DNA from 2 places in the Streptomyces sp. R44 genome. Region 1 is predicted to be linked to the other one. Evidence: riboswitches for the same ligand, from Rfam matches in the RefSeq annotation. Region 1 holds a riboswitch; the other holds the start of a gene.
The links. A riboswitch is a leader RNA that binds a small molecule or an ion and turns the genes downstream of it on or off. The one in region 1 is predicted to bind glycine.
Positions count from the first base shown of each region.

Region 2: it holds a riboswitch for glycine, as region 1 does, so the genes downstream of both, gcvT (glycine cleavage system aminomethyltransferase GcvT) here and gcvP (aminomethyl-transferring glycine dehydrogenase) in region 1, are expected to answer to the same signal.

Region 1 is NZ_CP163444.1:1,518,131-1,533,211, reverse strand. It holds gene AB5J54_RS07155 (sugar phosphate nucleotidyltransferase) at 1-495, shown strand, start outside; gene AB5J54_RS07150 (DUF881 domain-containing protein) at 596-1,525, shown strand; gene AB5J54_RS07145 (small basic family protein) at 1,522-1,854, shown strand; gene AB5J54_RS07140 (DUF881 domain-containing protein) at 1,851-2,840, shown strand; gene AB5J54_RS07135 (FHA domain-containing protein) at 2,922-3,863, shown strand; gene AB5J54_RS07130 (MerR family transcriptional regulator) at 3,895-4,638, shown strand; gene AB5J54_RS07125 (bifunctional nuclease family protein) at 4,764-5,237, shown strand; gene AB5J54_RS07120 (MerR family transcriptional regulator) at 5,430-6,047, shown strand; gene AB5J54_RS07115 (DNA polymerase IV) at 6,142-7,500, shown strand; gene AB5J54_RS07110 (PRC-barrel domain-containing protein) at 7,556-7,930, opposite strand; glycine riboswitch at 8,044-8,143, shown strand; gene gcvP (aminomethyl-transferring glycine dehydrogenase) at 8,324-11,209, shown strand; gene AB5J54_RS07100 (DUF5999 family protein) at 11,292-11,498, opposite strand; gene AB5J54_RS07095 (hypothetical protein) at 11,830-12,420, opposite strand; gene AB5J54_RS07090 (glutamate--cysteine ligase) at 12,901-14,400, shown strand; gene AB5J54_RS07085 (CPBP family intramembrane glutamic endopeptidase) at 14,519-15,081, shown strand, end outside.
Region 2 is NZ_CP163444.1:5,950,959-5,966,039, forward strand. It holds gene AB5J54_RS27795 (Ig-like domain-containing protein) at 1-930, shown strand, start outside; gene AB5J54_RS27800 (enoyl-CoA hydratase/isomerase family protein) at 1,012-1,779, shown strand; gene AB5J54_RS27805 (ATP-binding protein) at 1,855-2,361, shown strand; partial or broken gene AB5J54_RS27810 (polysaccharide deacetylase family protein) at 2,749-3,521, shown strand; gene AB5J54_RS27815 (YncE family protein) at 3,521-4,714, shown strand; gene AB5J54_RS27820 (GNAT family N-acetyltransferase) at 4,719-5,357, opposite strand; gene AB5J54_RS27825 (EF-hand domain-containing protein) at 5,432-5,647, shown strand; gene AB5J54_RS27830 (hypothetical protein) at 5,702-6,256, opposite strand; gene AB5J54_RS27835 (hypothetical protein) at 6,461-6,703, shown strand; gene AB5J54_RS27840 (L-serine ammonia-lyase) at 6,769-8,139, opposite strand; gene glyA (serine hydroxymethyltransferase) at 8,279-9,547, opposite strand; gene gcvH (glycine cleavage system protein GcvH) at 9,580-9,957, opposite strand; gene gcvT (glycine cleavage system aminomethyltransferase GcvT) at 10,035-11,168, opposite strand; glycine riboswitch at 11,356-11,455, opposite strand; gene AB5J54_RS27860 (AAA family ATPase) at 11,616-12,278, shown strand; gene AB5J54_RS27865 (enhanced serine sensitivity protein SseB) at 12,412-13,152, shown strand; gene AB5J54_RS27870 (enhanced serine sensitivity protein SseB C-terminal domain-containing protein) at 13,266-14,057, shown strand; gene AB5J54_RS27875 (ABC transporter permease) at 14,420-15,081, shown strand, end outside.

The DNA.
Region 1 (15,081 bases):
GAGCAGGTCGCCGCGTACCACGGCACTCAGGTCGAGTGGACGACCACCTCGCCCGACGACCTCACGCGGGTCGGCCGCGAGGAGTCGACGATCTTCGGCGGCGACGGGCGCGGCGGGTTCATCGTGCCCGAGTTCAGCAGTGTCTTCGACGGGGCCGCCGCCTTCGTGCGGCTGATCGGCCTGGTGGCGCGGACGCAGCTCACGCTGAGCCAGATCGATGCCCGGATCCCGCGGGCGCACGTCCTGAAGAAGGACATCGCGACCCCGTGGGCCGTGAAGGGTCTGGTGATGCGCCGGGTGGTGGAGGCGGCGGGCAGCCGGTCCGTGGACACCACCGACGGAGTCCGGGTGGTCGAGGCCGACGGGCGGTGGGTGATGGTGCTGCCCGACCCCGCCGAGGCCGTCACCCATCTGTGGGCGGAGGGCCCCGACGACGCCTCCGCGCAGGCCCTGCTCGACGAGTGGGCCGAGGTGGTCGACAGCGCAGGTCGCTGACGTACGGGGCGGTTCGGCCGGGAGGTGCCCGCGGGGTGCCTCCCGGCCGTACGGAGGGGCCATTCGGCGGTAGGCCGTGCGACGTGCGACGATGTGCGGCATGTCGCAGCAGCCCCCCGTTCGGAGCACCGGATCACCGCCGCCGCGTCCGGACGCGTCCATGTCGCTGCTGAACAACGTGATCGACCACGCGCTCGACGACGGCTACGCCGAGGCGACCGCCCGGCGCGCGGCCGAGGGCGGTGGGCTGCCCCGTAACCTGCGGGCCAAGCTGGGTGTCGCCGCGGGGCTCCTGCTCGCCGCCGCCGTCGTGACCGTCGGGGCGGCCGAGGCGCGGATCTCCGCGCCGGTCGTCGCCAAGGAGCGGCAGGACCTGATCGACCGCATCGAGAGGGAGACGTCGACCGCCGACCAGCTGGAGGAGGACGTCGAGCGGATCCGGACCGAGGTCGGGGGCCGTCAGCGGCAGGCTCTCCAGCAGCAGGGCGGCGACCAGGCCGAGCTCGTGGCGCTCCTCTCCGGGGCGACGCCCGTGCACGGCCCCGGTGTGAAGCTCGTCGTCGACGACGCCAAGGGCACCGACACCGGTGGCGGCGGACCGAGGGAGAGCAGCGGCTTCTCCGATACGGGCCGGGTCCGCGACCGGGACATGCAGCGGGTGATCAACGGGCTGTGGGAGTCGGGTGCCGAGGCCGTCGCGATCAACGGTCAGCGGCTGACATCGCTGTCGGCGATCCGGGCCGCCGGTGACGCCATACTGGTCGACAACAAGCCGCTGGTGCCGCCGTACACCGTCCTCGCGATCGGGGACGGACAGCGGCTGAGCACCGCGTTCCAGGACAGCGCCGACGGGCAGTATCTGCACGCGCTGGTGGAGAACTTCGGGATCAGGAGCAGCATCTCGGCCGAGGGCGACGTACGCCTGCCGGCCGCGCCGAGCCTGACCGTACGTACCGCAGAGCCGAGGGGGGCCGGGGTGGCGACGCCCTCCGGTCGGGCCACGGCCGACACAGGGAAGGGCACATCGTGATCGCCGTACTGGGCCTGATCGTCGGAGTCGTGGTCGGACTGTTGGTCCGCCCCGAGGTTCCGGCGGTGGTCGAGCCCTATCTCCCGATCGCCGTGGTCGCCGCCCTCGACGCGGTCTTCGGCGGCCTGCGGGCCATGCTCGACGGGATCTTCGTCGACAAGGTCTTCGTGGTCTCGTTCCTGTCCAACGTGGTCGTGGCCGCGCTGATCGTCTTCCTCGGCGACAAGCTGGGCGTCGGCGCGCAGCTGTCGACCGGTGTGGTCGTCGTGCTCGGCATCCGCATCTTCTCCAACGCGGCCGCCATCCGGCGTCACGTCTTCCGGGCGTGAGGCCGATGAGCGAGAACCCTGAGAACCCTCAGAACCCCGAGCAGCCGGAGCGGCAGCCCGAGCGGCCGGAGCAGCGGCCCGAGCTGCCTCGAAGCCCCGAGCTGCCTCGGAGCCCCGAGCCGTCCGAGAAGTCCGAGCAGCCTGGGACGTCCGAGACGCCCGATGCCGCGAAGCCCGGGCCGGTGAAGCCCGAGGCCGTGCGTTCCGAGGCGCGTGTGCCCCTCACGGCCGGGCCGCCGGCCGCTGCCGCGCCTGTCGCGGCCGAGCCGAGTGGGCGGCGGAGGCTCGCCTCCGCCCTGTGGCCGCCGCGGGTGACCCGGGCCCAACTCGTCGTCGCGCTGCTGCTGTTCGTCCTCGGCCTCGGCCTGGCCATCCAGGTCTCCTCGACGAGCGAGAACAGCGCGCTGCGCGGGGCCCGTCAGGAGGACCTCGTGCGCATCCTCGACGAACTCGACGACCGCACGCAGCGCCTGGAGGACGAGAAGGCCCGTCTGGAGAAGCAGCGCTCCGAGCTGGAGTCCAGCTCGGACCAGGCCGAGGAGGCGCGCAAGCAGACCCAGGAGAAGGAGCAGCAGCTCGGCATCCTCGCCGGCAGCGTCGCCGCCGAGGGGCCCGGCATCACCCTCACCGTGGGTGATCCCACCGGGGCGGTCGAGTCGGACATGCTGCTCGACGCCATCCAGGAGCTGCGTGCGGCGGGCGCCGAGGCGATCCAGGTCAACGGTGTCCGGGTGGTCGCGGACAGTTATTTCACCGGCAGCGGTGATGACATGCGGATCGATGGAACGAAGGTGGCCGCTCCGTACGTCTTCAAGGTCATCGGCAAGCCGGAGGATCTCGAGCCCGCGCTCAACATCCCCGGCGGTGTCGTGCAGACCCTGGAGAAGGAGCAGGCCACAGCCACGGTGGAGCGGTCGGCGAAGATCGTCGTCGACGCCTTGCGACCCGCGAAGCGGCCTGACTACGCTCAGTCGTCCTCCCAGTGAGAGGGGGACGGAGGGGGTCCCGCGACAAGGGCATGACGTTGCGGGGGGTCGGCGCACCACAACGGTGGTGCGTGGTGGAAACTGTCCGGAGGATACGGACGTTGTGAAAGTGTCCGGGTCGGCAGGTGTGAAGGATTTCGGTTCGTCCTGCCCCACGGGCGGGTCTGTTTCGGTCAAGGGGAATCGCCCGTGAAGTTGTTTGCGAAGTTGTTCGGCAAGAGCGCACGCGAGGACGGCGGCAACGCCAGGCACGCCGCGCCGCGCCACGCCCAGGGTGAGGAGCAGGGCGCCGAGCGTCCGCTCTTCCGCGACGAGGTCGACGGTCGGGGTGGTGACATTCCGGGCACACAGGGCGCGTCTTCTGTTGACCCCGCCGGTGCCGCCCGCATAGGTTTCGGAGAACCATCAACCTCAAGTACGGGTGGAGGGTTTACGTCCGACCCGTACGCGACACAGACCTCCGCGGGGCAGCCGCGGCAGGAGGATGCGTCCATGCCGGTGTGCACGAGGTGCGGTCACCGCAACACGGCCGACAGCCGCTTCTGCTCCCACTGCGGCACGCCGCTGCGGGGCGGCGTCGCCCCCGAGCGCGCGTCGGAGACGACGTCGACGATCTCCATCTCGGGCCTTGAGGCGTACGACGCGGAGGTCACCGGTCAGACCGCCCTTCCGTCGCTGTCTCCCGAGGCGCTCGCCGCCGTGGAGGCGCTGCCCTCGGGATCCGCGCTGCTCGTGGTGCGCCGGGGTCCGAACTCGGGCAGCCGGTTCCTGCTCGACGGCGAGCTGACGACCGCCGGCCGTCACCCGCAGAGCGACATCTTCCTGGACGACTTCACCGTCTCCCGGCGGCATGTCGAGTTCCGCCGGGCCCAGGACGGCAGCTTCACCGTCGCCGACGTCGGCAGCCTCAACGGCACCTACGTCAACCGTGAGCCGATCGACTCGGTCGTCCTGTCCAACGGCGACGAGGTGCAGATCGGCAAGTACCGGCTGGTCTTCTACTCGAGCCAGCGAGGCGTGTGACGCCTCGGGGAAGCCCCTTCAGGGAAGGTCCATGCTGCGAACACCGACGGGCGGTGCCGGATCCGGCACCGCCACCGCGGGCGACCGGCTGGTGAGCATCGGCACGGTGCTGAACCAGCTGCGCGATGAATTTCCCGAAGTGACGATCTCCAAGATCCGGTTCCTGGAGGCCGAGGGGCTGGTCGAGCCCCGTCGGACGGCCTCCGGATACCGGAAGTTCAGCCCGCAGGACGTGGAGCGGCTCGCCCGCATCCTGCGGATGCAGCGGGACCACTACCTTCCGCTGAAGGTCATCCGCGAGCACCTCGACGCCCTCGAACGGGGCGAGCAGATCAAGCTCCCCGCGCCCGGGCGGCGGGACCTCCTGGAGGGGGCCTGGGAGCAGGACGAGGCGGAGTCGCCGACCGTCGCGCGGCTCGGGCGGGACGAGCTGATCGCCGCCGCCGAGGTGACCGAGACCGAGCTCGTCGAGTGGGAGTCGTACGGCCTGATCGCCGAGACGGAGGGCGGCGGCTACGACGCCGAGGCCGTCACCGTCGCCAGGCTCGTCGCGGACCTGGGGAGATTCGGTCTGGAACCCCGGCACCTGCGGGCCGTCAAGGCGGCCGCCGACCGCGAGGCCGGGCTGATCGAGCAGGTGGTAGCGCCGCTGCGCCGGCACCGCAACCCGCAGACCAGGGCCCATGCGGAGGCCACCGCGAAGGAGCTCGCCGCGCAGTCGGTGCGGTTGCACGCGGCGCTCGTCCAGACGGCCCTCGGGATCCGGCTGCAGTGACGCGGTTCCGGGGACCCGGTTCCTGCCGTCCGGGGGTGCTCCGGGAGGCCTCGGAGGGCGTTCGGGGAGGGGGCCCGGAGGGGCCCGACTATCCAAACCGGTCGGGCACGTCCTAGGGTTGCTGTGTGAACGAGCTCGACGTTGTGGGTGTCCGGGTGGAAATGCCCTCCAACCAGCCGATCGTGCTCCTGCGTGAAGTGGGAGGCGATCGGTACCTCCCCATCTGGATCGGACCGGGTGAGGCGACCGCGATCGCCTTCGCCCAGCAGGGGATGGCTCCGCCGCGGCCGCTGACGCACGACCTGTTCAAGGACGTGCTGGAGGCGGTGGGGCAGGAGCTCACCGAGGTCCGCATCACGGATCTGCGTGACGGGGTCTTCTACGCCGAGCTGGTCTTCGCCAGCGGCGTCGAGGTGAGCGCGCGACCGTCCGACGCGATAGCCCTGGCCCTCCGGACCGGAACGCCGATCTTCGGCAGTGACGGTGTCCTGGACGACGCCGGCATCGCGATTCCGGACGAGCAGGAGGACGAGGTGGAGAAGTTCCGCGAGTTCCTCGACCAGATCTCACCGGAGGACTTCGGGAGCAGCAGCCAGTGAGGCGGAGCGGTGCGGCCGGAGGCCGTTCGCGGGGTGCCGTCAGAGCATTCGAGTAGCCTTTCCCCGGAGAGGGACACGCGAAACCACTCTCAGGGTGATTATCACTCGGCGTGCCGAGTGTGGCGATCGTTGACGCACCCCGAGTGACTGCCTACCTTCGTGTGGGCAGGTCAAGGACGGAGGGTCGGCGTGATGAGCAGCGCGGACGGTACGGCAGGGAGCTCGCCCGGACGCGTGTCCGGGGAGAGCGGTCCGTATCCGCTTCACGGCAGTGTGGGCGACTTCGGGACGGACACCGGTGCCGGCGTCGCCGACGCGGCGATCGGCTACCGCGGACCGACGGCCTGCGCGGCCGCCGGGATCACCTATCGCCAGCTGGACTACTGGGCGCGCACCGGACTCGTGGAGCCGAGCGTGCGGCCCGCGTACGGGTCGGGGACGCAGCGGCTGTACAGCTTCCGCGACGTCGTCGTACTGAAGATCGTCAAGCGGTTCCTCGACACCGGGGTCGCCCTCCAGAACATCCGGGCCGCGGTGCAGCACCTGCGCGCCCGGGGCTTCCGGGACCTGGAGCGGATGACGCTCATGAGCGACGGGGCGACCGTGTACGAGTGCTCCTCGCCCGACGAGGTCGTCGACCTCCTCCAGGGCGGGCAGGGCGTCTTCGGCATCGCCGTCGGGGTCGTCTGGCGCGACGTCGAGGCCGCGCTCTCGCAGCTCCACGGGGAGCGGGTCGACACCGGCGAGACGCTGGTCGGGCACAACCCGGGCGACGAGCTGGCGCGGCGGCGGCGCGACAAGGCGGTCTGACGGCCGGATTGTGTCGAGGTGCGGGGCTGCCCGTTCCGGAGGCGCCTGGTGGGCCTCGGGGGCGTTGTCAGTGGCGTAGGGCAGCATCGGACGTGTGAGAGCCGCGCCCACCATCCTGCATCTCGACATGGATGCCTTCTTCGCCGCCGCCGAGCAGGCGTCGAAGCCCAGTCTGCGCGGAAAGCCCGTGGTCGTCGGCGGCCTCGGGCCCCGGGGCGTGGTCGCCACCGCCTCCTACGAGGCCCGTCGCTTCGGGGTGCACTCGGCCATGCCGATGGGGCAGGCGCGACGGCTCGCGCCGAACGCCGCGTATCTCGTGCCGCGCTTCGCCTTCTACCGCTCCATCAGCGAGCAGGTCATGGAGCTGCTCGGGCGGCTCTCGCCGCTCGTCGAGCCCCTCAGCCTCGACGAGGCCTTCGTCGACCTCGAAGCCGGCGGTGTCGCCGACGACAGCGCGAGCGCGCGGGCCGTGGGGGAGCGGCTGCGGGCCGACATCCTCGCGACGACCGGGCTCACCGGGTCCGTGGGGCTGGCCGGGTCCAAGATGATCGCGAAGATCGCCTCCGAGGAGGCCAAACCGGACGGGCTGGTCCTCATCGAGCCCGGCACCGAGCGGGAGCTGCTCGGGCCGCGATCGGTGCGGATCCTGCCCGGGGTCGGGCCGGCCACCGGGGAGCACCTGCGGCGCGCCGGGATGACCACCGTCTCCGATCTCGCGGAGGCGGGCGAGGACGAGCTCGTACGGCTCCTGGGACGGGCGCACGGGGCGTCCCTGTACCGGATGGCCCAGGGGTACGACGATCGGGCCGTGGTGGCCGAGCGGGACGCCAAGTCGGTGTCGGTCGAGGACACCTTCGACGTGGACCTCCACGACCGCGTACGGATCCGGATCGAGGTCGAACGGCTCGCGGAGCGGTGCGTGGGGCGGCTGCGGGCCTCCGGGCACTCGGGGCGGACCATCGTCCTGAAGGTGCGGCGCTACGACTTCTCGACGCTCACCCGGTCCGAGACGCTGCGGGGGCCGACGGACGACCCGGGCGTCGTACGGGAGGCCGCGGGGCGGCTCCTGGAGGCGGTGGACACGACCGGGGGCGTGCGGTTGCTGGGGGTCGGGGTGAGCGGGCTCGCGGACTACACGCAGGAGGACCTGTTCGCTCAGGCCGGGGCCTCCGAGCGGCCGGCGGACGAAGCCGGGCCCGAGGTGGCCGAAGAGGTGGAGGCGGCGCCCTCCGCCGAGGCGGAGAGCGTCGAGCGGGTGTGGGCGCCCGGGCACGACGTACGGCACGCCGTGTACGGGGCCGGGTGGGTCCAGGGCAGCGGGGTGGGGCGGGTCACGGTGCGGTTCGAGGATCCGTGGTCCGGGCCCGGGCGGGTGCGGACGTTCTCCGTGGACGATCCGGAGCTGGAGCCCTCGGAGCCGTTGCCGCTGGTGCGCGGGGACGCGGCGGCGTGACCCGCACCGGCCGTGCGGTGCGGGCCCTTCCGCGGCTGCCTCGTGCGTGGGGCCCTCAGGGGCCGTCCTGGCCCGCCAGGCGGCCGAAGTCCTTGTCCGGGGCGTCCGGGGGCGGGGGCGGGAGGGCCAGGCTGTAGTGGCGGTAGAGCTGGAGCTCCTGCTCCGGCGACAGGTGGCGGCCCACCCCGAAGTCCGGGGCGTCCTTGATGAGAGCCCTCTCGTACGGGATGTGGAGGCCGTCGTCGAGCAGCGCGCTCGGCTCCAGGGGGACGAAGGCGTCCCTGCTGAACAGGCCCGTGCGGACCGCGGCCCACTCCGGGATGCCGGTCGCGTCGTCCAGGTACACCTCGTCCACGGTTCCGATCTTGTGTCCGTTCCGGTCGAACGCCTTGCGGCCGATCAGGCTGCGCGGATCGATATCGGTCTGCACGGTCCCTCCAACTGGTCGCAACTGCTCTACACCCCTACGAAAGTGCACATCTGGGATGTCGGCCACTTGAGCGATGGAAGCCGCAACCTCGCTGGTAGGCTGGTTGTGGCTGTCGACCCTGTGCGGGAGAGTCCCCCGGAGAAACCTTCCGGTGGGCGCCGAAGGAGCAAATCCTCCCCGGAATCTCTCAGGCCCCTGTACCGCGCGGACGAGGTCACTCTGGAAAGCAGAGCGGAATGTCCGACGGCATTCCGCTCTCACCGACGGTGAAAGCCGGCGGGCCGCGAGGCGTGCCGGTGAAACTCTCAGGTTGAGATGACAGAGGGGGAGGCCGTCCGGGTACCCGCGCCGTGGTGCCCCTCGCAGGTCGTGACGACCAGGAGGCCTCCGTACATGACCGCCAACCGCACTCCGCTCTCCGAGCTCGAACAGGGCATCCCGTTCGAGCAGCGGCACATCGGGCCCGACGCCGAGGCTCGGGCCAAGATGCTCGCCCAGGTCGGTTACGGCTCGCTCGACGAGCTCACGGCCGCCGCGGTGCCGGACGTCATCAAGAACGCCGAGGCGCTGGGCCTGCCGGCCGCGCGCACCGAGGCCGAGGTGCTCGCCGAGCTGCGCACGCTCGCCGACCGCAACCAGGTCCTCGCCCCGATGATCGGTCTCGGCTACTACGGGACCTTCACGCCGCCCGTCATTCTCCGGAATGTCATGGAGAACCCGGCCTGGTACACGGCCTACACGCCGTACCAGCCCGAGATCTCGCAGGGGCGCCTTGAGGCCCTGCTCAACTTCCAGACCATGGTCGCCGACCTCACCGGTCTGCCCACCTCCGGCGCCTCCCTCCTCGACGAGGGCACCGCCGCCGCCGAGGCCATGGCCCTCTCCCGCCGAGTCGGCAAGGTCAAGAACGGGGTCTTCCTCGTCGACGCCGACGCGCTGCCGCAGACCATCGCCGTCATCGAGACCCGTGCCGAGCCGACCGGTGTCGAGGTCGTCGTCGCCGATCTGAGCGACGGCATTCCCGCCGACGTCGCCGAGCGCGGTGTCTTCGGTGTGCTCGTCCAGTACCCCGGTGCCTCCGGCGCCGTCCGCGACATCAAGCCGCTGATCGACGCCGCCCACGAGCTCGGCGCGATCGTCACCGTCGCCGCCGACCTGCTCGCGCTCACCCTGCTCACCTCGCCCGGCGAGCTCGGCGCCGACATCGCCGTCGGCACCACCCAGCGCTTCGGCGTCCCCATGGGCTTCGGTGGCCCGCACGCCGGCTACATGGCCGTCCAGGACAAGCACGCCCGCTCCCTCCCCGGCCGCCTCGTGGGCGTCTCCGTCGACGCCGACGGCAACCGCGCCTACCGTCTGGCCCTGCAGACCCGCGAGCAGCACATCCGCCGCGAGAAGGCCACCAGCAACATCTGTACCGCTCAGGTGCTGCTCGCCGTCATGGCCGGCATGTACGCCGTCTACCACGGTCCGGACGGCCTGAAGCAGATCGCCGAGCGCACGCACCGATACGCCGCCCTCCTCGCGGCCGGTCTCACCGCCGGTGGGGTCGAGGTCGTGCACGGCTCGTACTTCGACACCCTCACCGTCCGCGTGCCCGGCAAGGCCGACGAGGTCGTCGCCGCCGCCCGCGAGGCCGGGGTGAACCTCTACCGCGTCGACGCCGACCTCGTGTCGATCTCCTGCGACGAGACCACCGGGCGCGAGCAGCTCGCCGCCGTCTGGGGTGCCTTCGGTGTCACGGCCGACGTCGAGGCCCTCGACGCCGCCACCGAGGACACGCTGCCCGCCGGTCTGCTGCGCTCCGACGCGTACCTGACCCACCCGGTCTTCCACGCGCACCGCTCCGAGACCTCGATGCTGCGCTACCTGCGCAAGCTCGCGGACCGCGACTACGCGCTCGACCGCGGCATGATCCCGCTCGGCTCCTGCACCATGAAGCTGAACGCGACCACCGAGATGGAGCCGGTGACCTGGCCCGAGTTCGGCCAGATCCACCCCTTCGCGCCGATCGACCAGGCCGCCGGATACGTCACGCTCATCGACGAGCTCGAGGAGCGCCTCGCCGAGGTCACCGGCTACGACAAGGTGTCCATCCAGCCCAACGCCGGTTCGCAGGGTGAGCTGGCCGGTCTGCTCGCCGTCCGCGCCTACCACCGCGCCAACGGCGACGAGCAGCGCACGGTCTGCCTCATCCCGTCCTCCGCGCACGGCACCAACGCCGCCTCCGCGGTCATGGCCGGCATGAAGGTCGTCGTCGTCAAGACCGCCGACGACGGTGAGGTCGACGTCGAGGACCTGCGCGCCAAGATCGCCCAGTACCGCGACGAGCTGTCCGTGCTGATGATCACCTACCCGTCCACGCACGGCGTCTTCGAGGAGCACGTCGCCGACATCTGCGCCGAGGTCCACGAGGCCGGCGGCCAGGTGTACGTCGACGGTGCCAACCTCAACGCGCTGGTCGGTCTGGCCAAGCCGGGTCACTTCGGCGGCGACGTCTCGCACCTGAACCTGCACAAGACCTTCTGCATCCCGCACGGCGGCGGCGGCCCCGGCGTCGGCCCGGTCGGCGTCCGCGCCCACCTCGCCCCGTACCTGCCGAACCACCCGCTCCAGCCCACCGCGGGCCCGGAGACCGGTGTCGGTCCGATCTCGGCCGCCCCGTGGGGCTCCGCCGGCATCCTGCCGATCTCCTGGTCGTACGTGCGCCTCATGGGCGGCGAGGGCCTCAAGCGCGCCACCCAGGTGGCCGTGCTGGCGGCGAACTACATCGCCAAGCGCCTGGAGCCGCACTTCCCGGTGCTCTACACCGGTCCGAACGGGCTGGTCGCGCACGAGTGCATCGTGGACATCCGTCCGCTGGCCAAGGCCACCGGCGTCAGCGTCGACGACATCGCGAAGCGCCTCATCGACTACGGCTTCCACGCGCCGACGATGTCCTTCCCGGTGGCCGGCACGCTGATGATCGAGCCGACCGAGTCCGAGGACCTGACCGAGCTCGACCGCTTCTGCGACACGATGATCGCGATCCGCGCCGAGATCGAGAAGGTCGCCTCGGGCGTGTGGCCCGCCGACGACAACCCGCTGCACAACGCCCCGCACACCGCGGCCGCGCTGGGCGGCGAGTGGAACCACCCGTACACCCGCGACGAGGCGGTCTTCCCGGCCGGTGTCTCGGCCGCCGACAAGTACTGGCCGCCGGTGCGCCGCATCGACGGTGCCTTCGGCGACCGGAACCTGGTCTGCTCCTGCCCGCCGCTGGACGAGTACGACAACTGAGCACGCGTCGAGGGCCGGTTCGGAGGATCTCCTCCGGGCCGGCCCTCGGCGTTTCCCTCGTACGGTGTCCTGCCGCCCGAGTTCAGGCGGCGGTCGTCACCTGTCCCGCCGTCAGCGGCCGGTGCGGGGCGATGATCTGCCCGTCCGGCAGCAGTTCACCGGTGTCCTCGAAGAGCAGGACACCGTTGCACAGCAGGCTCCAGCCCTGCTCCGGGTGGTGTGCCATCAGTCGGGCCGCCTCCCGGTCGGCGGAGTCGGCGGTGGGACAGGCAGGCTGATGCTGGCACATGGGTGGGTTCTTTCGCTGCGTCGTGGTGGATGTCCTGCGGCTCTGTGCGCTCATGGCCGCCCCCGTCGGTCGGTTCGGTTCCGGTCCCCAGTCTTGCCCCACGGACGGTCTTCCGCAGGTATTTCGCGGCAGCTCGTCCTCTCCTGGGAAGACGCATCACCCGCAGGGGCGGTTCAGGTCAACTGCACCGTCTCTTCGGGTGGTTCGGAGTGGTCCCAGCGGGCTAGTCCGTACGGGAGGGGCGTTCGGGAGGCGCGTTCGGGCGCACGGCTCGGACAGGAGTGCGCCCCATGACCCGGGCGGGTCACGGGGCGGCGACGCGTGGGTTCGATCAGGCGGGCGCCGGCGAGCCCAGGAGGGGCGGCGGCGCGAGTCGCGTACTGAGCACGGGCAGGAGATCGGCGACCTGGTACGGGCGGTGGGCCGCGATCCCCGGGGGTGCGGGGGCCAGCGGCACCATCAGATCGGCCGCGGCCGGGGCGACGGTGGTGCCGTCCGCCTCCGGTCCGGCCTGCAGCCAGAGCGTCAGCATGTAGAGCTCCGGTACGGACAGCAGCCGTGGCCGGTAGGTGACCGGCAGGGCCTCGGCCTGGAGCAGGGCCCGTTCCGTGGCGGAGACGTACGGACCTTCGAAGAAGTGCGAGAAGGCCCAGCCGTCGGGGGTGAGCATGGTGTCCGCGGCGGCGATCGCCCGGTCCCCGCTCCGGATCAGGAAGCGCCAGCCGGCGAGCCGGGTGCGGGGTGCGAGCCCCGGTGCTCCGGTGACGCCGAGGACGTGCACGGGCAGCGGGTGTTCGGGGCTCAGCGGTCCCTGTGCGGCCCGCAGTGCGGGAGTTCGCGGCGCGCTGACGGCGGTCGGTGAGCCGAGAGCCGCGAGGACACTGCGGAGAGCCGGCGCAGGGGCCGGGGAGGGTCGGAGCATGGTGGGTCGCCTCTCACTCAGGAGACACGGTGATGCGTGGGCAGGTACGACGGCGCTGTCGGCGGCGGGGCCAGAGAGGGGCCATGAGGCCATGGCCGGGCGCCAACACTCTGCCTCGTCCGCGGAGTTTATACGACACGTGTTCACACAGTGTTTCCGCTAGACCTCGCGGATATTCCTGACAAGGCGTCATCAGGCCTTAATCGCGGGGAGTTGAAGCGGAATCACGAGGACGATACCGCTCTCACCTGCGCATTCCCCGCGAAGGCGGACGGCTGAATTCCGACCCGGGATCCAAGGACAATATGACATTGGTATATGTCGCGTGTTCCATGCCTTCGGGATGTGCCGGTGGAGCGCTCCGTCCAGCCTATCCTCCGACAGGCCGGTTCCGCAGGCGTTGTGGATCAGCGGGGTGGGCATCATCGTCCGTGACGCGCGGCCGTCCCGGCGGCCGCCCACTCGGGGAGGGACGCTTCGATGGGGCAGAAGGTCGTGGCCGACGGGTTCGGCCCGTCCGACCGGCAGCAGTACCGCAGAAAACTCCAGCAGTGTCTCGCGGGGCTCGCGAGGCTGTTGGCGGAGAAGCGGTTCGACCGGCCCCGCAATCTCATGGGCGTGGAGATCGAACTCAATCTCGCCGGCACCGACGGGCTGCCCAGGATGCTGAACGGGCCGGTTCTCGAAAAGATCGCCAGTGCCGATTTCCAGACGGAACTCGGAATGTTCAACCTCGAAGTGAACATCGCGCCCCACCAGCTCCACGGGCGCGTATTCGACCGTCTCGCGGAAGAGATCGGAACCGGCATCGGATATGCCGACCGCAAGGCCGCGGAACTCGACGCGGGCGTCGTCATGATCGGCATACTCCCCACGCTCGCCCAGCGCGACCTGGTCCCCGAGAACCTCTCGGACAACGACCGCTACACGCTTCTCAACGACCAGATACTCGCCGCCCGCGGCGAGGACTTCACCCTCGACATCCACGGCGTCGAACGCCTCCTGTGCACCTCCGAGTCGATCGTGCCCGAGGCGGCCTGCACCTCGGTGCAGCTGCACCTCCAGGTGACACCGGCCCGGTTCGCCGCCGTGTGGAACGCCGCGCAGGCCGTGTCCGGCGTCCAGATCGCGCTCGGCGCCAACGCGCCCTTCGTCTTCGGCCGCGAGCTGTGGCGCGAGTCCCGGCCGCCGCTCTTCATGCAGGCCACCGACACCCGGCCGCCCGAGCTGCAGTCCCAGGGCGTACGGCCGCGCACCTGGTTCGGGGAGCGGTGGGTGGACTCGGTGTACGACCTCTTCGAGGAGAACGTCCGCTACTTCCCCGCCCTGCTGCCGCTCTGCGACGAGGAGGACCCGCTGCTCGTCCTCGACCGGGGCGAGGTCCCGCGCCTCCAGGAGCTGGTCCTGCACAACGGCACCGTCTACCGCTGGAACAGGCCGGTGTACGGCTGGGTCGACGGGGTCCCGCACCTGCGGGTCGAGAACCGGGTGCTGCCGGCGGGGCCGACCGTGACCGACGTCATCGCGAACGCGGCCTTCTACTACGGCCTCGTCCGCTCGCTCGCCGACGACCCCCGGCCGGTGTGGAAGCGGATGACCTTCCAGGACGCCGAGGCCAACTTCGACACCGCCTGCCGCCACGGCATCGAGGCGGAGCTGCGCTGGCCCCGCTCGGGGCGGGCCGGCGGCATCGCGACCCTGCCGGCCGTACGCCTCGTCCTCGACGAACTGCTGCCGCTCGCCGCCGCCGGGCTCGACGCCTGGCACATCGAGCCCGCCGACCGGGACTTCTACCTCGGGGTGATCGAGCAGCGCTGTCTGCGGAAGGTGAACGGCGCCTCCTGGCAGGCCGACACCTTCCACCGGGCCCTGGACTCGGGCCTCGACCGGGAAGCGGCCCTCGCGGCGACGACCCGGCGGTACCGGACGCTCATGCTCGCGGGCGAGCCGGTGCACACCTGGCCGGTGGGGATCGGCTGACCTCCTCCCCGTCCGCCTCCATGGGCGATCATGTCCAGGTGGTCCCGGTCGGCCGGGGCCGCCGGAACGGCATGGGCCCGCGACGGGGACGGAGACAGGTGTGGTGTCGGAGCAACGACTGAGGGACGGTTCCCTGCCCCCCGACGGCCTGCCGCGCGGCGTGCTGCGCTCCGAGACGCTCATCGTGCTCGCGCTCTCGCTCGGGGCGAGCGGGGTGTCGGCGCTCATCAGCTTCATCGGCTCGCTCACCAAGCCGGGGGCGCTGAAGGAGCAGGCGGCGACGCTCAACGGCTCGTACGCTCCCGGGCGGCCCTGGCTCGACCTGACCTGGCAGCTCTTCGGCATCGCCACCGCACTCGTGCCGGTCGTCCTCGTCGCCCACCTGCTGATGAGGGAAGGGCCGGGTGTGCGGGGGCTGCGGGCCATCGGCTTCGACCGGAGCCGGCCGTGGTCCGACCTCGGGCGCGGGGCGCTGGTCGCGGCCGGGATCGGGAGCGCGGGCCTCGCCTTCTACCTCGCGGCGAGGGCGTCCGGGTTCAACCTGACGGTGGTGCCCGAGGCGCTGCCCGACGTGTGGTGGAAGTACCCGGTGCTCATCCTCTCGGCGATCCAGAACGCCGTCCTGGAGGAGGTCATCGTCGTCGGCTATCTGCTGCGGCGCCTCGGCCAGTTGGGGTGGTC
Region 2 (15,081 bases), 4.4 Mb from region 1:
GAGGGCAAGATCGCCGCCGACGGCGCCAGCTGGTCGCCGACCGCGCACCTGGCCGCGGCCACGCAGTACAAGGTCCACGCGATCGCGAAGGACGCCGACGGCCGCGAGTCGGCGAAGGACACCACCTTCACCACGCTGGTCCCGAAGAACACCTTCATCGGCCAGTACACGCCGGAGGACGGTTCGACCGTCGGCGTCGGCATGCCGGTGTCCATCAACTTCAGCCGGGGCATCACCGACCCGGAGGCCGTCGAGAAGGCCATCAAGGTGACGGCCGTGCCGGCCGTGCAGATCGAGGGCCACTGGTTCGGCAACGACCGGCTCGACTTCCGTCCCAAGGACTACTGGGCCGCCGGCACCAAGGTGACGGTGCAGCTCAACCTGGACGGCGTCGAGGGCCGCCCCGGCGTCTACGGCAAGCAGAAGAAGACGATCAACTTCACCATCGGCCGCCGTCAGGTCTCCACCGTCGACGCGAGCGCCAAGACGATGAAGGTCGAGCGGGACGGGGCGATCATCAAGACGATCCCGATCACCGCGGGCGCGCCGGCCACGACCACGTACAACGGTCAGATGGTCATCAGCGAGAAGTACAAGGTGACCCGCATGAACGGGGCCACGGTCGGCTTCGGCGGCGAGTACGACATCAAGGACGTGCCGCACGCGATGCGTCTGTCCAACTCGGGCACCTTCGTGCACGGCAACTACTGGGCGCCGTCCTCCACCTTCGGCTCCAGCAACGTCAGCCACGGCTGCGTCGGCCTGGAGGACGCGCGGGGCGCGGGCGACAGCTCGACTCCGGCGGCCTGGTTCTACGACCGCTCGATCATCGGTGACGTCGTGATCGTGAAGAACTCCAAGGACAAGCAGATCACCCCGGAGAACGGCCTCAACGGCTGGAACATGGACTGGTCGGAGTGGATCGCCTAGTCGTACGCGACTGAGCGCGGGCCCGGTGCTGTGAGCAACAGCACCGGGCCCCTTCGCGTTAACGGACACTAACCTTTCCCCATGACTGTGAACCTCGAAGTCGCCGAAGGCGTCGGCACGATCCGCCTCGACCGTCCCCCGATGAACGCCCTGGACATCGCCACCCAGGACCGGCTGCGCGAGCTGGCCCAGGAGGCGACCGACCGCGACGACGTGCGGGCCGTGGTCCTCTACGGCGGCGAGAAGGTGTTCGCGGCCGGCGCGGACATCAAGGAGATGCAGGTCATGGACCACGTGGCCATGGTCAAGCGCTCGCGCGCCCTCCAGGACTCCTTCACCGCCGTCGCCCGCATCCCCAAGCCGGTCGTCGCCGCGATCACCGGCTACGCGCTGGGCGGCGGCTGCGAGCTCGCGCTCTGCGCCGACTACCGGATCGCCGGCGACAACGCGAAGCTGGGCCAGCCGGAGATCCTGCTCGGCCTGATCCCCGGCGCGGGCGGCACCCAGCGCCTGTCGCGGCTCGTCGGTCCCTCCAAGGCCAAGGACCTCATCTTCACCGGCCGGATGGTGAAGGCGGACGAGGCCCTGACGCTCGGTCTGGTCGACCGGGTCGTCCCGGCCGCCGAGGTGTACGAGCAGGCGCACGCCTGGGCCGCGAAGCTGGCGCAGGGCCCGGCCGTCGCCCTGCGGGCCGCGAAGGAGGCGATCGACCAGGGTCTGGAGGCCGACATCGACACCGGTCTCGCCATCGAGCGCAACTGGTTCGCGGGCCTGTTCGCCACCGAGGACCGGGAGCGCGGGATGCGCTCCTTCGTCGAGGAGGGCCCCGGGAAGGCGAAGTTCGCCTGACGATCCTTCACGGGTGGGGGCCGATTCCAGCGGAACGGCCCCCGCGGAGGGCTCCGTACGGCCATGATGGGGGGCATGGCGGGCCTGGAGGGTAGGGAACAACCGTGGCAGCGCGCGAGCGCCGCCGCGCCGCGGTGGTCACCGGCCGCGGACGACGAACAGGCCGCCGACGCAGTGGAGTTGTACGGCAATCCGGCCGAGGAGGATGTCCGGCTGCCGTCCCGCCCCGAGTCCGCGTGGGTGGCCCGCAGGCTCACCCAGCACGTCGTGCTGCGGCAGTGGGCGCTCGGTCCGACGATCGCCGAGCACGCGGTGCTGCTCGTCTCGGAGCTCGTCGGGAACGCCGTCCGGCACACCGGGGCCAGGGTCTTCGCGCTGCGGTTACAGCGGCGCCGCGGCTGGATCCGGATCGAGGTGCGCGACCCCTCGCGCGGACTGCCGTGTCTGATGCCGGTGCACGAGCTCGACATCAGCGGCCGCGGGCTCTTCCTCGTCGACAAGCTCGCCGACCGCTGGGGCGTGGACCTGGCGCCGCGCGGCAAGACGACCTGGTTCGAGATGCGGGTCGCCGACCGGCCCTGAGGTGCTGATCCCGGACGCACGGAAGCCCCCGTGCGCCGTGGTGGGGTGCGTGGGGGCTTCCGTGTGGTGCGCCGTGGACGGGGGGGTGTATCCACAGCGCCGCTATGTCGACCTGGCCCGGGTCAATGGGGGTCGTGTCTCCGACTATGGCAGACGGGGGGCCTTGCCGCCAAAAGTCCCTACTGGGGCAAGGTGGGGCGAAAGCGGACAATTCAATTGTGAATCGTTGGTGACATGCGGCACTGACCTTGTAAACAGTGAATGACTATGCGGTTCGTTGATTGTTCCCCGGGGTCGTCCGCATACTGGACGTCCGACGTAGACCCGCAAACGTCCTGAATTGGCCTAATCGTGACCAATCGGGCGAAATCCCTCTTGAATGGTCGCGTGAAGCCGACCGACCGCCGAGGAGCCCTCCGGACGGGCGCGGCCGCCGCCCTCGCGGGAGCCCTCGCCACCGCCTGCGGCACGGAACCCCGCCCCGCCCCCGCCACCGCCGCCGCGCGCCACCCCCCCCCCGCGCCCCCGTCGCCGCCCCGGCCCCGCGCCGCTTCCCCGGACAGCCGGACGAGATCGCCCACGGCCCCCGCGACCGGCCCCGCGTCGCCCTCACCTTCCACGGCCAGGGCGACCCCGCCCTCGCCCGGCGGCTCCTCACCCAGGCCGAGCGGGCCGGCGCCCGCGTCACCGTCCTCGCCGTCGGCAGCTGGCTCGACGAGCACCCCGCCCTGGCCCGCCGCATCCTCGACGGCGGCCACGACCTCGGCAACCACACCCAGCGCCACATCGACATCAACGCCATGACCGAGGCCGAGGCCCTCGCCGAGATCGAGGCCTGCTCCGGACGGCTGCGCCGGCTCACCGGCTCCGTCGGCACCTGGTTCCGCCCCTCCCGCGCCCGGAACGCCGCCCCCCACGTCCTGCGGGCCGCCCGGCGCTCCGGATACCCGCACGTCCTCTCGTACGAGGTCGACTCCCTCGACTTCACCTCGCCCGGCGCCGCGGCCGTCGTCCGCAACGTCACCGGGACGGTCCGCGCCGGATCCGTCGTCAGCCTGCACTTCGGCTACCCGGACACCGCCGCCGCGCTGCCCCTCCTCCTCGCCGACCTCGACCGCCGCGGCCTGAGCGCGGTCACCACCACGGAGCTGCTGAGCTGATGGCACACCTCACGAAGAGACCCCTCTCGACACGCACCCGGGTCCTCCTCGCCGCCGCCCTCCTCGCCGGCCTCGCCGGCTGCGGCAGCGCGAACCACCCCGAGGGCACCGCCCCCGTGAAGAAGGCCGCCGCCCCCGCCGTCCCCAAGCCGGCCGCCGCCGTCGGACTGCCCGGCATGCCGCCCCCGCTCGACGCGCACGACGTCTACGCCGCCGACCGGCCGAACCGGCTCTCCCCGGTGGTACGGAACTTCCCCTCCCGGGTCTACGTCCCCAACACCAACTCCAACACCGTCTCCGTCATCGACCCCGCCACCTACCAGGTCGTCGAGACCATCCCGGTCGGCGCCCAGCCCCAGCACGTCGTGCCCTCCTGGGACCTGAAGACCCTCTGGGTCAACAACGACCGGGGCCACACCCTCACCCCCATCGACCCGGCCACGGGCGTCGCCGGCAAGCCCGTCGAGGTCCACGACCCGTACAACCTCTACTTCACGCCCAACGGCAGGTACGCCATCGTGATGGCCTCGCTCGACCGCGAACTCGTCTTCCGCGACCCGCACACCATGGAGCGGAAGAAGACCGTCCCGGTCAGCTGCTACGGCGTCAACCACGCCGACTTCTCCGCCGACGGACGCTACTTCGTCGTCTCCTGCGAGTTCTCCGGCGAACTCCTCAAGGTCGACACCGAGAAGATGGAGGTGATCGGCCAGCAGAAACTGCCCTTCGACGGCGCCATGCCGCAGGACGTGAAGATCTCGCCCGACGGAAAGACCTTCTACATCGCCGACATGATGGCCCACGGCATGTGGGTCCTGGACGGCGAGAAGTTCACCACCCCCAGCCTCCTCCCCACCGGCAAGGGCTGCCACGGCCTCTACATCAGCCGGGACTCCCGCGAGATGTACGTCTCCAACCGCGGCGAGGGCTCGGTCTCCGTCTTCGACTTCGGGCAGAACAAGCTCACCAAGAAGTGGCGGCTCCCGGACGGCGGCTCCCCCGACATGGGCGGCGTCTCCGCCGACGGCAAGGTCCTCTGGCTCTCCGGACGCTACGACTCCGAGGTCTACGCCCTCGACACCACCACCGGCAAGCAGCTCGCCCGCATCCCCGTCGGCAGCGGCCCGCACGGACTCGCCGTCTATCCGCAGCCGGGCCGCTACTCCCTGGGCCACACCGGGATCTTCCGGTAGCGGCTCAGCCGGCGATCAGGAGGGCCTCCGAGGCCACCGGGCGGTAGCCCGCCGCCTGGAACACGCGGACGCTCCGGGCATTGCCCGGAGCCTGCTGGGCCCACACCACCTCGCCCGGGGTGAGGTGGCGGGCCGCCGTCGCCAGGGCCCGCCCCAGGCCCCGGTGGCGCACCTCCTCGTCCACCTCGATCGCCGCCTCCCAGCGGCCCGCGACGCCCCTGCCCAGGATCAGGACACCGCCGTCGGCCGCCCACACCCGGACCTCGTCGCGGTACTTCAGCGCCCGCGCCACCCGGGGATGCGACGGGTCGTCGATCTCGCGGAGCTCCAGCGGGGGCGGGCCCGGCAGCGCGTCGGCCACCGTGAGCAGGTCGATCGTGTTCATGTGCCGGCCGGTGCGGGCCATCAGGGCCAGCAGGAAGGCCGGGTTCATGCTCGCCGCGAGCGGATCGGCCGACGTGGCCGCCAGCGCGGCCCGTACCCACTCCGGGTCGGCGTCCGTGAAGACCACCGAGTGCGCCGTGAAGGCCAGCACCCCCGCGTCCCGGGGGCCCGGCTGGGGCACCACCGTCGTCGAACCGTCCGGGGGCGGGAACTCCCCGCGTGCCGCCGCTGCCAGAATCCGTGCCACGTCGTCGCTCATACCGCCATCATCCGCCAGGGCGGGGGCCCGCTAATCTGACCCCGTCAGACAAGCACCAAGAAGGGGCGGACGCAGTGGCGGACATCGACTCGGCACGCACGGCATTCAACAGGTTCGACGTGGACGGCGACGGTTTCATCACCGCCGCGGAGTACAAGCACGTCATGGCGGAGCTGGGCGACTTCAACGTCACCGAGACGGTCGCCGAGGTGCTCATCAAGCAGCGCGACGACAACGGCGACGGCGTGCTGTCCTGGGACGAGTTCTGGGCGCACTACAGCAAGGCCTGACCCGCCCGCCCGGGCGGGCGGAGCAACGTGAGTTGCCGCCCGTCCGGGGCCCGGTCAGCCGCGCAGGGTGACGTGGATGGACGAGCCCCACAGCACGACCGCCGCGCCGAGGCCCACGACCGCGCGCACCGTCTCCGTCGAGGCCCCGGCCGCGAGGACGGCGAGACCGACCAGCGAGACCGCCGTGAGCAGGATCGCGGTCCACTTGTACTGCCGCTGGTCGAAGAGGCGGGCCAGCGGGAAGAAGTGCAGTCCCACGACGAGGCAGATCCCGACCGGGATCAGCTCCGCGTGGCCTGAGGCGTCCGACGCGGCGATCACCGCGAGGATCGCCGCCAGTTCGGCCGCGTTGACCAGACCGACCCCCCGGTTCCATTTCGCGGGCAGTCGTACGGTCCGTGTCACCGGCCTGGTGGTGCCCCGGAAGGCCCGCTCCAGTACGGCGGTCGTCACCGCCATCGCCACGACGTCGACCGGTGTCGCGACGGGCGTTCCCGAGCCGCCCGCGAGCGCCCAGACCAGGGCGAAGACGGCGAGGACGATCGCGCCCCGGCGCCGCAGGGTTCGCGTCAGGTCGACGCACGCGGCGTCCATGTGTTCGACGGTCATGGCGCGGACAGTACAGCGGAAACCCGACCCCGGTGCCGGTTTCGGCGAACCCTGAGGCGGATTGGCCTAGACCTATTGTGCGGCCCTGTCCGCGACGGTACGTTCGTCCCCGGCTGCGCAGCCGGACGTACCGCAACGCACCGCACCACATCGCATCGTCACGTACTCCGCCGGGGCATCCCGGCGTTTTCAGGAGGCAATGCCATGTACCGCCGCACAGCAGCCGCACTCGCCACGGCCGTCACCGCCGGGGCGCTCGCGCTCGGCGCCGCCGGGGCCGCCCAGGCCGGCCCCGGCCCCGGCTACTACGCGAACAGCTCCTACGGCTCGTACGCCGACTGCCAGGCCGCGGGGAAGGCCGGCTACCGCATCTGGGGTCCGATCTACTCCTGCGAGCCCTTCAGCGCCGACCGCCAGGACGTCATCGTCCTCTGGGTCCGCGCCTGACGAGGAAACGGCCGGCCCCGGGGATCCCGGGGCCGGCCGTCCTCACGTGGTGCTCAGCGCTCTGCTCAGCACTCGATGATGTTCACCGCGAGACCGCCGCGCGCGGTCTCCTTGTACTTGACGCTCATGTCGGCGCCCGTCTCCTTCATGGTCTTGATGACCTTGTCCAGGGAGACCAGGTGGCTGCCGTCGCCGCGCATCGACATCTTCGCCGCCGTGACGGCCTTCACCGCCGCCATGCCGTTCCGCTCGATGCACGGGATCTGCACCAGACCGCCGACCGGGTCGCAGGTCAGGCCCAGGTTGTGCTCCATGCCGATCTCGGCCGCGTTCTCCACCTGCTCCGGGGAGCCGCCGAGGACCTCGGCGAGCGCGCCGGCCGCCATCGAGCAGGCCGAGCCGACCTCGCCCTGGCAGCCGACCTCGGCGCCGGAGATCGAGGCGTTCTCCTTGAAGAGCATGCCGACCGCGCCGGCCGCGAGCAGGAAGCGGACGATGCCGTCCTCGTCCGCGCCGGGCACGAAGTTCATGTAGTAGTGCAGGACGGCGGGGATGATGCCGGCCGCGCCGTTCGTCGGGGCGGTGACCACGCGGCCGCCCGCCGCGTTCTCCTCGTTCACGGCCATCGCGTAGAGCGTGATCCACTCCATGGCGTGCGCGGCCGGGTCGCCCTCGGAGCGCAGCTTGCGGGCCGAGGTCGCGGCGCGGCGGCGGACCTTCAGGCCGCCGGGCAGGATGCCCTCACGGGACATGCCGCGCGAGACACAGGCCTGCATGACCCGCCAGATCTCCAGGAGACCCGTGCGGATCTCCTCCTCGGTGCGCCAGGCCTTCTCGTTCTCCAGCATCAGGGAGGAGATCGACAGGCCGGTCTCCTTGGTGAGGCGGAGCAGCTCGTCGCCGGTGCGGAAGGGGTACTTCAGGACGGTGTCGTCCGGGATGATCGGGTTCTCGCCGGCCACCGCGTCCTCGTCGACGACGAAACCGCCGCCGACGGAGTAGTACGTCTTCTCCAGGACGAGCCCGCCCTCGGCGTCGTACGCGAAGACCGTCATGCCGTTGGCGTGGTACGGGAGCGCCTTGCGCCGGTGCAGGACCAGGTCGGCGTCGAAGTCGAAGGGGATCTCGTGCGCGCCGAGCAGGTTGATCTTCCCGCCGGCCTTGATCCGCTCGAACTCGTCGTCGGCGGTCTCCACGTTCACCGTGCGCGGCGAGTTGCCCTCCAGGCCGAGGAGCACGGCCTTCGGGGTGCCGTGGCCGTGGCCGGTGGCGCCGAGCGAGCCGTACAGCTCCGCTCGTATCTTCGCGGTGTGGGCGAGCAGGCCCTCGTTCTTCAGGCGGCGGGCGAACATCCGGGCAGCCCTCATGGGGCCCACCGTGTGGGAGCTCGACGGACCGATGCCGATCGAGAACAGGTCGAAGACCGAGATGGCCACGGGAGGACTCCTTGTGGGGGCTGGACGCCGTTGTCTGCCGGGGTGGAGCAGCGAGGGCTGAGCAAGGGGCGGGGCACCACGCTCACTGTCCAGTGTGCGTGGTGCCCCGGAGATTTCGTACGAACAAAAGGGTACGAAATTACTTCAGGCCGGGGTACAGCGGGTGCTTGTCCGCCAGAGCGGTCACCCGGGCCTTGAGGGCCGCGGCCTTGTCGGCGTCGAAGCCCGGCTTCAGGGTCTCCGCGATGACGTCGGCGACCTCGGCGAAGTCCTCGGCCTGGAAGCCGCGGGTCGCGAGCGCCGGCGTGCCGATGCGCAGACCGGAGGTGACCATCGGCGGGCGCGGGTCGTTCGGAACGGCGTTCCGGTTGACCGTGATGCCGACCTCGTGGAGACGGTCCTCGGCCTGCTGGCCGTCGAGCTCGGAGTCGCGCAGGTCCACCAGGACCAGGTGCACGTCCGTGCCGCCGGACAGGACGGAGACACCGTGGGCGGTGACGTCGTCCTGGACCAGGCGCTCGGCCAGCGCGCGGGCGCCGTCCAGGGTGCGCTGCTGGCGCTCCTTGAACTCCTCCGAGGCCGCGACCTTGAAGGAGACGGCCTTGGCCGCGATCACGTGCTCCAGCGGGCCGCCCTGGAAACCGGGGAAGACCGAGGAGTTCAGCTTCTTCGCGAACTCCTTCTTCGCCAGGATGATGCCGCCCCGCGGGCCGCCGAGCGTCTTGTGCGTGGTGGAGGTCACCACGTCCGCGTACTCGACCGGGTTCGGGTGCAGACCGGCGGCGACCAGGCCGGCGAAGTGGGCCATGTCGACCCACAGGTAGGCCTCGACCTCGTCGGCGATCCGGCGGAACTCGGCGAAGTCCAGCTGGCGCGGGTAGGCGGACCAGCCCGCGATGATCACCTTCGGGCGGTGCTCCTTGGCGAGGCGCTCGACCTCGGCCATGTCGACCAGACCGGCCTCGTCCACGTGGTACGCGACCACGTTGAACTGCTTGCCGGAGAAGTTCAGGCGCATGCCGTGGGTGAGGTGGCCGCCGTGGGCCAGGTCCAGACCCAGGATCGTGTCGCCGGGCTGGGCGATCGCGAAGAGGGCGGCCTGGTTCGCGGAGGCGCCGGAGTGCGGCTGCACGTTGGCGTACTCGGCGCCGAACAGGTCCTTGATCCGGTCGATCGCGATCTGCTCGGCCACGTCGACGTGCTCGCAGCCGCCGTAGTAGCGGCGGCCCGGGTAGCCCTCGGCGTACTTGTTGGTGAGGACGGAGCCCTGGGCCTCCATGACCGCGACCGGAGCGAAGTTCTCCGAGGCGATCATCTCGAGGGTGGACTGCTGACGGCGGAGCTCGGCGTCGACGGCGGCGGCGACGTCGGGGTCCAGCTCGTGGAGGGGAGTGTTCAGAAGCGACATGAATCGATCCCTAGGGGGTCTCGGGCCCGGTCTCAGTTCCCGGCGAACTCGGTGTACTCGTCGGCGGAGAGCAGATCGTCCGGCGTCTCCGCGACGCGCACCTTGAACAGCCAGCCACCCTCGAACGGAGCCGTGTTCACCAGGGACGGGTCGTCCACCACGTCCTGGTTGGCCTCGACGACCTCGCCCGTGACGGGGGAGTAGAGGTCGCTGACCGACTTCGTCGACTCCAGCTCGCCACAGGTCTCGCCCGCGGTGACGGTCGAGCCGACGGCCGGGAGGTCCGCGTAGACGACGTCACCGAGCGCGTTGGCCGCGAACTCCGTGATGCCGACCGTCGCGACGCCGTCCTCGGCGGCCGACAGCCACTCGTGCTCCTTGGTGTACTGCAGCTGCTGGGGGTTGCTCATGACCTGATTCTCCTGGATCGGGGGAGTACTGATGAACGTGGGTCTTGCGGGGTGAGACGAGGAGTGAGACGACTGCGTCACTTCTGGCGCTTGTAGAACGGCAGCGCCACGACCTCGTAGGGCTCGTGGGTGCCGCGGATGTCCACACCTACACCCTGGGTGCCGGGCTCGGCGTGCGCCGCGTCCACGTACGCCATCGCGATCGGCTTTCCGAGCGTCGGGGAGGGGGCGCCGGAGGTGACCTCGCCGATGACCTGGCCGTCCTTGACGACCGGGAAGCCGGCGCGCGGGACCCGGCGGCCCTCGGCGACCAGACCGACGAGCTTGCGCGGCGGGGCGGTCTCGGCGCGCTGGGCGGCCTTCTCCAGGGCCTCGCGGCCGACGAAGCGGCCCTCGTTGGTGGTCTTCTCGAACTTCACGACCCGGCCGAGGCCGGCGTCGAAGGGGGTGAGGGCCGTGGTCAGCTCGTGGCCGTAGAGCGGCATGCCCGCCTCCAGGCGGAGCGTGTCGCGGCAGGACAGGCCGCAGGGGATCAGGCCGACGCCCTCGCCCGCCTCGGTGAGCGCCTTCCACACGCCCTCGGCGTGCTCGGGCTTCAGGAACAGCTCGAAGCCGTCCTCGCCGGTGTAGCCGGTGCGGGCGATCAGCGCCGGGACGCCCGCGACCGTGCCGGGCAGGCCGGCGTAGTACTTGAGGCCGTCCAGGTCGGCGTCGGTGATCGACTTCAGGATGCCGGGGGACTCCGGGCCCTGGACCGCGATCAGGGCGTACGCGTCACGGTCGTCGCGGACCTCGGCGTCGAATCCCCCGTTCTCGGCCGCGCGGGCGACCAGGGCGTCGAGGACGACCTGGGCGTTGGAGGCGTTGGCGACGACCATGTACTCGGTCTCGCCGAGGCGGTAGACGATCAGGTCGTCGACGATGCCGCCGTCCTCCTGGCAGATCATCGTGTAGCGGGCGCGGCCGTTGCCCACGGTGGAGATGTTGCCGACCAGGGCGTAGTCCAGGAGGTCCACGGCCTGCGGGCCCGTGACCGTGATCTCGCCCATGTGGGAGAGGTCGAAGAGGCCGGCCTGGTTGCGGACGGCGTTGTGCTCTTCGCGCTCGCTGCCGTACCGGAGCGGCATGTCCCAGCCGGCGAAGTCGGTCATGGTCGCGCCCAGCGAACGATGCAGGGCATCGAGGGCGGTCAGACGGGGGGCAGTGCTCATGGGGTGGCTCCCGGGTCCCAAGGGCGTGATCGGTGACGAAAACACATGACGGGCGAGGACGTCCTCCCCATCTGTCATGGAACCTGAGAGGTTCACCGAGAGCATCTCGTCACCGACGGATCGGTGCCGGGAGGTCGGCTTGCACCTTGGGTGGGGACACGACAGGTGTCCCGCTTTTCAGATCTGCCTCATCCACGCGGTACGGGGCCTGAGAGATTCAAGGGAGGGTCTTGCTCCTTCGGCGCCCGGACGCGCTCGGCGGTCCGGAACTCTCCCGCGCGGATTCGAGCGGCCGGTATGCGATTGTGCGGCGACTGTGCGCGCCTGGCGCGCACATCATTGCATGCGGTGTCGGCGGGGCAAATCGCTTGTGTCGCATTACCGATTCTTTACACTTCGTGGGCAAGGGTCTCCCAAGGTCTCCTGGGACCCGACAGGGGGAGAGCGATGAGGATCCAGCACACCGGCGCATACGCGACGAGCACCGGCATACCGTCCCAGCGGGCCCGCGCCCGGAGCCGCGGCCGCGGCCGCCTCCTGCGGGACCTGCGCGAGCGCGGCGGCCGCGGCCCCCGCGCCCTCACCTACGCCGCCGGCGACCTCGTCGTCGTCTCCGGGCTGCCCGGCAGCGGCAAGTCCACCCTGATGAAGCGCGCCGCCCAAGACAGCGGCATCGACTCCCAGGACGCCCGCGAGCGCTGGGAGGCCCGGATGCCGCGCCTCCTCCCGTACGCCGTCTACCGCCCCCTGGTCCGGATCGCGCACTACGCCGGACTGCGCCGCGCCCTGCGGTCCGGCGCGAGCCTGATCGTCCACGACTGCGGCACCCAGTCCTGGGTGCGGGGCTGGCTCGCCCGCGAGGCGAGACGGCGCGGCCGCGCCCTGCACCTGGTCCTCCTCGACGTCACCCCGGACACCGCGCGGGCCGGCCAGGAGGCCCGCGGCCGGGGCGTCTCCACGTACGCCTTCGCGCGGCACCGGCGGGCCGTCGGCCGGCTCCTGCGGGCCGCCGAGTCCGGCCGCCTCCCGCACGGCTGCGCCTCGGCGACCCTCCTCGACCGGGACGCCGCCGACTCCCTCCGCAGGATCGGCTTCCGGGAGACCGCCTAGGGGGCGTCCGGTGTCCCGGGCCGTCCCGGGACGCCCGTACCCTTCCCTTTTGGCCACGGCGGTGCCGGGGCGGCGTTAGGGTGCTGCCGGGCGGCCGGTGCGGCAGGCCGTGCGAGAAGGGGAAGACGCGACCGTGGACGTGACGTGGCCGGGCAACGAGCTCGAAGAGGTCCTTGCCGCCTCACTCGGCAACCCCGAGGCGGGCGGCCGGCTGGTCGAGGTGCTCGGCCGCAGCCCGGTCTGGGTGCCCCTGCCCAACGGCGGCGGCCCGGACAGCCCCGGACTCGACCTCGCCACGATGGAGATCGAGGGCGCGGCCTACGTGCCCGTCTTCAGCTCCGAGCAGCAGTTCCTCGCCGTCGTCGGCGACCACATGTCCTTCACCGTCGCCCCCGCCCGTGACTTCGCCCGCGGACTGCCCCCGCAGCTCGGCATCGCCGTGAACCCCGGCGGCACCGTCGGCGTCCCGCTGCCCCCGCCGGCCGTCGCCGAACTCTGCCGCATCGGCCGCACCCCGCTCGACGGCCCCGCCAGCGGCGGCCGCGTCCGGCTCTTCGAGCCCGACTGGCAGGACGACCCGGTCGACTTCCTCGCCGCCGCCTCCGCCGAGTTCGAGGCCACCGGAGTCGTCGTCACCGCCCGCCGCGCCCTGGCCAGCGTCGAGGGCACCGAGCCGGCCCTCTTCATCGGCGTCCAGCTGGGCGGCTGGGACGGCGTCGACCGGAACGCCCCCCTGGACGCCCTCGGCCGGGCGCTCGGCCGGGTCGAGGTCGCCTGGCCGGTCAACCTCATCCTGCTCGACATGGCGCAGGACCCGGTCGGCGACTGGATGCTGGAGCGGGTTCGCCCCTTCTACCAGCGCGCCGCCGTGTGAGCGGCCCCCTGTTTAAGCTGAACTGACTCGATCGCTGCACCGACTCGCATCGCTGCACCGACTCGATCGCTGGACAGACCCACATGGTGGACGGAAGAGGGGCGGGACCCAGGGTGAGCGCGTCAGGCACCGCTTCGACCGGGACGGTCGAGCACATGCTGCGCCAGGTGGCACCCGGACGCTACGACGCGTACGAGCAGTTGCTGCACGCCCTCGCCGACGGCGAGCTCTGGATGCTGCTCTGGCAGGGCGCCCCCGGCTCGCCCGACGCCCAGTACGGGAACATGGAGGTCGACGGCTTCGGCTACGCGCCCTGCGTCACCTCCCCGCAGGAGCTCGCCGCCTCCGGCTGGAGCCGCGCCCACGAACTCGTCACCGGCCGCGAGATCGCCCGCGCCCTCTACCCCGACCGCTGGGGCGTCTGGCTCAATCCGCACGCCCCCGGCGGCGGGGTCGGCATCCCCTGGGCCGACCTGCGCCGGATCGCCACCGGTCTGGACCGGATGCCCGCCGGGCCGCTGCGCGTCACCGAGCCCGCCCTGGAGATCCCGCAGTTCTACGCCCTGCTCACGCAGAACGCGCACCGCACCCCGGCCGTCCGGTCGCTGCGCCGCGGCTGGGTGCAGCCGGCGCTCGGCTCCCCGTACCTCGCCATCGGTCTCGACCTGTACGACACGTCCCCGGCGACCGTCGACACGGTCCGCTCGATGATGCGCCAGTCGATCGGCTCCGTCCCCGACGGACTGCCCGTCTCCACGGTCGCCCTCTCCGACGCGTACGACCCGGTGGCGCTCTGGCTGCGGGCGAACGCGCGCCCCTTCTACGACCGCGAGGCACACGCCGGACGCGGTTCCGCCGCCGTACCGGGGTACGGATACCCGCCGCCGGCGCCGTCCGGATACTGAGACGCCACAAGCGTCCCACTTGTCGGAAAAGGCCTCCCGAGTCCCCTCCGGAGGCCTTCGTTCACCCCAATTCCATAGGGCACGGCACCAGTTGAGTGGCATGTCCGATTGCGCACAAGAGGGCCCCGGTTGGTCCGCTCACGTGATCACGACGTCCGGATAACGGAAGTCGCAGCACCGCATCACGTTTGAGCAAACATTCACCTTCAGGTCTGGCGGGTGATCGCAAGCGCATTGAAGACTCCCCGGAACACAGGGCGTTCGACTCCTTTCGAGCCGATGTCCAGCAGGTTGTTCCACCGAGCCGCTACCCGCGGCGGGCAAGGGCCGGCTACCGGCGGCCGAGAGGGGTCCTCACCACGATGACGGCACCACTGCACGAGACGAGTGCGGGCGAGGCGACCGCCACCGTCGACGGCGCGCCCGACGCTCCCGGCACTCCGGACAACTCCGGCGCCTCCGGCAAGGCGATCGAGGGCCGCTCGCCCTGGAAGATCGCCTGGACCCGGCTCAAGCGCGACAAACTGGCCCTCGCGGGCGCCTTCGTCGTCGTCTTCCTGATCCTCGTCGCGATCTTCGCACCGGTCATCGTGGGCCTCCTCGGCCACCCGCCGGACGAGTTCCACGAGGACCAGATCGACCCGCTGTTCGGCACGCCGATCGGGTCCTGGGGCGGCGCGAGCAAGGACTTCCTGTTCGGCGTCGAGCCCGTCAACGGCCGCGACGTCTTCAGCCGGATCGTCTACGGCGCCCGGATCTCGCTGCTCGTCGCCTTCCTGGCGGCGGTCTTCGCGGTCTTCCTCGGCACCGTCCTCGGCATCATCGCGGGCTACTTCGGCGGCTGGATCGACGCGGCCCTCAGCCGGGTCATGGACGTCATGCTCGCCTTCCCGCAGCTGCTCTTCACGATCGCCCTGGTCTCGGTGCTTCCGAACCAGTTCATGGGCCTGGACGGATCGGGCGTGCGCATCGCCGCCCTCGTCCTGGTGATCGGCTTCTTCGGCTGGCCGTACGTCGGCCGCAT